Thermosynechococcus vestitus BP-1: one gene and its partner. The protein of the gene in region 1 interacts with the protein of each later gene in a pairwise test. Links are inferred from orthologs where the notes say so. Each region holds a gene or a part of one and is shown on either strand. Other genes may lie near its edges.

Region 1 (3,294 bases):
TGGTGATTGTGACCACGTTCGTTGCGCCACCTCTGTTGCGTTTGGTCTTTAAGCCAGGGGCCACAGAGGCGTTACCAACCTCGGATGTTGCAGTGGAGTCTCCCCCAGAAGGATAGCAATGGAGCCGATTACGGTCATTGGTGGTGGTTTAGCCGGTACAGAAGCGGCTTGGCAAATTGCCCGTGCCGGTCTGCCGGTGGTCCTCTATGAAATGCGGCCGCAAGTGGCTAGTCCAGCCCACCATACGGCGGAGTTGGCAGAGTTGGTGTGCAGTAATTCCTTTGGTGCTAAGGCGAGCGATCGCGCCACGGGGCTATTACACCATGAACTGCGTGCCCTGGGGTCGTTGATTATTGCCACTGCCGATCGCCATCAAGTGCCTGCCGGAGGCGCCCTAGCGGTGGATCGCGCCCACTTTAGTCGTGAGTTGACTGAAACCCTTGAAAATCATCCCCTTGTGACAGTGCGGCGCGAAGAACTGCCCCACCTTCCAGAAAGCGGGATTGTGGTCTTAGCCACCGGCCCCCTGACCAGTGAAGCCCTGAGTGCCGATCTGCAATGCTTTACCGGACTGGACTACCTGAGTTTTTTTGATGCCGCCAGCCCAATTGTGGTCGGAGAGTCCATTAACCGCGAGGTGGCCTTTTTGGCTTCCCGCTATGACCGCGGCGAAGCGGCTTATCTCAACTGTCCCTTCAGTGCTGAAGAATACCAGCGGTTTTGGCAGGCGCTCTGTGAAGCCAAACAGGCGCCCCTAAAGGACTTTGAGCGCGAGAATGCCCAATTTTTTGAGGCTTGCCTACCCGTAGAGGAATTGGCGCGGCGAGGGGTGGATACGCTGCGGTTTGGCCCTTTGAAACCTGTGGGCTTGCGGGATCCACGTACGGGGGAGCGTCCCTATGCGGTGGCACAACTGCGCCAGGAGGATCGCCATGGCCAACTATGGAACTTGGTGGGTTTTCAAACCAATCTGCGCTGGGGGGAGCAGCAGCGGGTCTTTCGTATGATCCCCGGCTTAGAGCAGGCGGAGTTTGTGCGCATGGGGGTGATGCACCGCAATACCTTCTTAAATGCACCGAAGTTGTTGAAGGCCAGTCTTCAGTTTCGCGATCGCCCCACCCTCTTGGCAGCGGGTCAAATTACCGGTACCGAAGGTTATACGGCGGCAGCAGCAGGGGGCTGGTTAGCGGGAACGAACGCGGCTCGCTTGGCACGGGGACTTGCACCCTTGGTATTGCCCCCAACAACAATGGCTGGTGCCCTCTTTCACTACATCAGTACGGCTGAGAGCAAAACCTTCCAGCCCATGCCCCCCAACTTTGGCATTTTGCCCCCCCTAGAACAACCAGTGCGTCAAAAGGCATTGCGCTATGCCGCCTATCGCGATCGCGCCCTCAAAGATTTAAGCACCTGGGCAACAGCGATGTCGCTGCCCCTACAGCCTCTAGCGTTAGATGGGTGCGATCCTGCTGCCGTTGAAGCTGGAGCCTAAGATAAGCTGGCGGCAAGGTTGGCAAGCGATCGGGCCACTCAATGGCAACAATCCCCGGATCCATTTCTTCGCCGAGCCAATAGCGTTCCGGTGCCAAGGCTGCCACTTCAGCAGGCGTCAGGCGATAGAGATCAAAGTGATAGAGGGGTACACGCCCTTCGGGGTATTCCTGAATCAGCGTGAAGGTGGGGCTTTGAATGACATCCTCAATGTTCAATCCCTCCCCCAAGGCTTGCACAAACGTGGTTTTTCCTGCCCCAAGCTCTCCCGCCAACAGGAGCACTGTCCCCGGCGGCAGCCATGTCCCCCACTGACGCCCTAAGGCTTGCAGTTCTGCCAAACTCAGGTTGAGGTTCCTCATTTAGCTGGCACTGCTTCTAGGAGTCGCGAAAAGTAAAAGCGAGTTTTGGTCATGGCATTGCGCTCAATCCGCCAACCCAAGTTCCCCAAAATCTCCACAATAAATTCCTCACTGTGGAGATAGGCACGGGTGGCCTTGCTGGCGCCAGGGAAGAATTCACCGATCTTCTTCAGCAGCGTATATTTTGGGGTTTTGGGGGCAAAGCTGAGGATCAGCCGCTCCATGGCCAAAGAACTCAAGTGGGCTAGCATCCCTGCCATTTGGTTGTCGGGATAGTGGATGAGGACATCGAGGCAGATGACAATATGGTATTGTCCCCGCAGGGCTTCAAGATCACTGACACTGAGGATGAGTTCATGGTGGCCATTCAACTGAGCAGCGGCGCGATCGCGGGCTTCGGCCACCATCTTTTCGGAAATGTCGCTGGCATAGACCCGTGCCCCTAGCTGGGCAAGGGGAATACTTAGACTGCCGACACCGCAGCCAGCATCACAAATGAGTTTACCTTTGAGGGAGGCATCAGCTTTGAGCCATGCCAGGACGGTATCAATGGTTTGTTGGTGCCCCTTGCGGATATCCGCCTGCACCTTGCTGACCTGGTCCGTGCCATAGATACGTCGCCAGCGATCGAACCCAGTGGTGTTGAAGTAGTTTTGAACAATTGCCTTTTCGTCAGCCGTAGATTGCGTCATACGTTCCCGATCAATCGTCATTGCCCCAATTATTGTGGCACAGGGGCTGTGGTTTGCAGTGCCAATCGGGTACTCACCAGCCCCAAGATAACGCCAATGATGATCAGCAACACACCCAAGCCCGCTGACCATTCCAGGGAAACATTGCTGGCAAGGGCGCGAAAGCTGGCCTGTTGGGCTAACCACTGCTGAAGCTGTTGACTGCTTCCCCAGCCAGCCAGCCACGCCAAGGCACCGCCACCACCACCTAGGCTGGCCGCTTGAATAAATAGGGGGGTATAAATCCAAGTTTGGGTCGCACCCACGAGGGTCATGATCTCAATTTCGGGCTGGCGCACAAGGATAATCAACCGCAAAATAGCACTCACCAGAGCAACTACCGTTAAACTCAGTAGCAGCACCAAAATGAACGTGACGCCCCGCACCACTCGCTGCACACTTTGCAGGCCTGTTAGAGCGCGCTCAAGGTACTGCACGGACTCAATACCTTCTTTTTGGACAATTTGGTTAGCTAAGGGAGCCACCTGTTCGAGGCTTTGGGCGCGGATCTTGATTTCATCGCTGAGGGGATTGGTATCAAAGAGATCTAAGCCGCCCTGTTCACTTTTGAGGCCCAAATCAGCTTGCAATTCTGCCCAAGCGCGATCGCGATCAATCCAAGTGAAATCGGCTACCCCCGGTAATGCTGCCAACTGTTGCCTAAGGCTGGCTACTTTGGCCGCGGGAAGTTCAGGGGACACATAGGCAGT
Region 2 (3,097 bases), 620 kb from region 1 along the record:
GGATATTTTGGCCGCCGATCGCTGGGCGCGAGCAACGGTGCAGGAGTTAGCCCAACGGGGGGTCAGCCCCATGGTTGCTCTCTAGGGTGTGGCAAAATACCATCAGATTGCCTCAGAGGAGAACCAATGGATACCCGCGCATTCAAGCGATCGCTACACAGTTCAGAAAACTACCACCGCAAAGGCTTTGGCCACGGCGAGGAAGTGAACCAGCAGCTCCAAGGGGAGTATCAAAGTTCTCTGATTCAGCAGATCCGCGCCAATGGCTATCGCTGGCAGCAGGGGGATGTGACGATTCGCTTAGCGGAAGCCTTTGGGTTTTGTTGGGGCGTTGAACGTGCGGTTGCCCTGGCCTATGAAACCCGCACCCACTTTCCGACAGAGCGCATTTGGATCACGAATGAAATTATCCATAACCCCTCCGTGAATGAGCGCCTCCGGCAAATGGCTGTGGAATTTATCCCCGTTGTGAATGGGGTAAAGGACTTTAGTGGGGTGCGCCCAGGGGATGTGGTGATTTTACCGGCCTTTGGGGCCAGTGTCCAAGAAATGCAATTGCTCAATGAGCGCGGCTGCACGATTGTGGATACCACCTGCCCATGGGTCTCGAAGGTGTGGCACAGTGTTGAGAAGCACAAAAAGGTGAGTTTCACCTCGATCATTCACGGTAAATACAACCACGAGGAAACCATTGCCACCAGTTCCTTTGCCGGCACCTATTTGATTGTGCTCAACCTAGAGGAAGCCCGCTATGTCTGCGATTACATCCTCCACGGGGGCGATCGCGCCGCATTTATGGCCAAGTTTGCCAAGGCCTGTTCCCCTGGCTTTGACCCCGATCGCGATCTGGTGCGGGTCGGCATTGCCAACCAAACAACGATGCTCAAGGGGGAAACAGAGCAAATCGGCAAACTCTTTGAGCGGACGATGATCCAAAAATACGGGCCCGATCGCCTCAATGAGCACTTCATGAGCTTCAATACGATTTGCGATGCCACCCAAGAACGCCAAGATGCAATGCTCAGCTTGGTCAAGGAACCCTTGGATCTAATGGTCGTAATAGGTGGCTACAACTCCTCAAATACCACCCACCTGCAGGAAATTGCCATTGAGCATGGGATTCCCTCCTACCACATTGATTCTGCCGATCGCATTGGACCGGGGAATCGCATTGAGCACAAGCCCCTGCATCAGAATCCCACTGTGGCTGAAAACTGGCTGCCCGATCGCCCGATCACGATTGGCATTACCTCTGGTGCCTCCACCCCCGATAAGGTGGTTGAGGAGGTTCTCAATAAAATTTTTGCCCTGCGCTCTGTGGCAACGGTGTCCTAGCCCCGGGGTTCCTGGGTTAGATCCCACGCGGGCGATCGCTGACAATTGATCTCGTAGAGGGCAATCCCCACCGCCACTGAGGCATTGAGGCTATTGGTGCGCCCTGCCAAGGGAATGGCGACAATTTCATCGCAGTGCTTTTGCGTTTGCAGGCTAATCCCTTCCCCTTCACTGCCAACCACAAAAACGGTGGGGCGATCGAAGGTGATTTTCGGTAGGGGCACAGCGCCGTGCTCCGAGAGGCCATAGATCCAATACCCCGCTGCCTTCAGGGTTTCAAGGGCTTGGTTGAGGTTGATCACCCGTGCCACGGGCAAATACTCCAAGGCGCCTGCGGCTGCTTTGGCCACGGTTGCGGTAATGCCCACTGCCCGTCGTTGGGGAATAATCACCCCCTGCATCCCTAGGGCCTCTGCAGTGCGGATCATCGCACCAAGATTTTGGGGATCCGTAATGCCATCGGCAGCCAATAGCACCGGTTGATTCACGGTTGCAGCCTTGGCCAACAGATCTTCAAGGGACCAATAATTGTAGGCAGCCACCTGAATGGCGATCCCCTGATGTCGTCCCCGCTGGCAGAGTTGATCGAGGCGCTCCGGGGTCACGGTATCAATAATTGCTCCCTGCTGTTTGGCCTCATTCAAGCGCTGATGAAAACGCGGATCGTAGCGCAGCGAAGGAATCACCCAAATACGGTTGCAGGGGCGGCCACTTTCAAGGGCTGAGAGCACCGCATGGCGACCATAGAGGAGTTCGGGGGCATCCGCCGCCGGGGCAGTTGGGGGTGCTTTCTGAAGTGGTTGAGCTGGCGTGCGTCGCTGGAGGCGCGGCGGGCGCTTTGCTGGCGGGCGATTTTTTTTGCGGGGACGGGGTTTCTCGGTCATGAAGCGTCACTAAATAGCAGATCTTCCCCAGGGGGTTCGCTGAACATCGCAAGGGGGCGATCGCCATCATAGAACGTCTGTGGTAACTGTGTAGAGAGTCGTCAAGCCAGCCGCAGTAGGAAACGTCACCATGGCGCCAAATCCTAGGGAGGTCTCTCTAGGGATGTGAAAGCACTATAGGGGTTCCCTATGGATTTCCGGACAAAAGATCAAGAAACCTTTAGTAAGTACGCCAGTGCCAGACCTTGGGCGATGCTGGAGTGTCCATAGCTAAAGACGCGGGGCACGTCGGGGTGAAGCCACTGGGTCATCTCGCGGTAGGTGTAGGGACTGCCATAGACCACCAGACCCGCCAGTTGATTTTGGGTGTGGAGGCGTTCGAGGGTGGCGATCGCTGGCGCACTTAAACCCGCTTTGCCGCGGAAAGGATTGCCGCGACTAAACACCTGCACGAAAGTCGGTGCCTTGGGCAAGCCCGCAATCATTGTTAGCGGTGTTTGCTGATCAATCACCAGCCGTTGGCTAAATCCCCAAGTGGGAGGCAGGGTGAGGGCTGGCGAGGTGTGGCTTAAAAAACTCGCCTGCAGGGCATCATCCACAATCAAACAATTGACCCCAGAGGTCACTGCTGGCAAGGCTGGGCCGGCACGCTCAAGACTCTCTTGGGCAATCGTGGTGGCTACCTCAACTGCTGGTGTGGTTTGCAAATAGTCCAACTGCAATGCCAAGGGCTGAAGGCGATCCTTTGCGGCTTGGATGCGGGCTACGGCAGCCTGAATGCGGGCAAAAGGAATCCGCCCTGACTCAACGGCAGCAACCACGGCTTCAATGGCTGCTGGGGGATCTGGGGGTATAAGCAAAATATCGGCACCGGCTTC

The links.
Region 2: the proteins of tsaE (region 1) and rlmB interact in binary tests that used the Escherichia coli proteins (3 or more experiments, as listed by UniProt). The link is inferred for Thermosynechococcus vestitus BP-1 from one-to-one orthologs.

What each region holds. Positions count from the first base shown.
Region 1 is NC_004113.1:450,884-454,177, forward strand. What follows is about bases 125-3,098. They hold tsaE (tRNA (adenosine(37)-N6)-threonylcarbamoyltransferase complex ATPase subunit type 1 TsaE), read right to left. Parts: upstream 1,854-3,098; coding sequence 1,395-1,853; downstream 125-1,394. Other genes in these bases: trmFO (FADH(2)-oxidizing methylenetetrahydrofolate--tRNA-(uracil(54)-C(5))-methyltransferase TrmFO), read left to right, coding at 125-1,492; bchM (magnesium protoporphyrin IX methyltransferase), read right to left, coding at 1,850-2,566; TLL_RS02320 (cell division protein FtsX), read right to left, coding at 2,575-3,098. Also shown: TLL_RS02300 (cation:proton antiporter), read left to right, coding at 1-116; more of trmFO, read left to right, coding at 119-124; more of TLL_RS02320, read right to left, coding at 3,099-3,294. UniProt on the Escherichia coli protein: Required for the formation of a threonylcarbamoyl group on adenosine at position 37 (t(6)A37) in tRNAs that read codons beginning with adenine.
Region 2 is NC_004113.1:1,075,053-1,078,149, forward strand. Bases 276-3,052 are described here. They hold rlmB (23S rRNA (guanosine(2251)-2'-O)-methyltransferase RlmB), read right to left. Parts: upstream 2,220-3,052; coding sequence 1,332-2,219; downstream 276-1,331. Other genes in these bases: TLL_RS05260 (4-hydroxy-3-methylbut-2-enyl diphosphate reductase), read left to right, coding at 276-1,335; TLL_RS05270 (hydrolase), read right to left, coding at 2,429-3,052. In the rest of the region: dxr (1-deoxy-D-xylulose-5-phosphate reductoisomerase), read left to right, coding at 1-85; more of TLL_RS05260, read left to right, coding at 127-275; more of TLL_RS05270, read right to left, coding at 3,053-3,097. UniProt on the Escherichia coli protein: Specifically methylates the ribose of guanosine 2251 in 23S rRNA.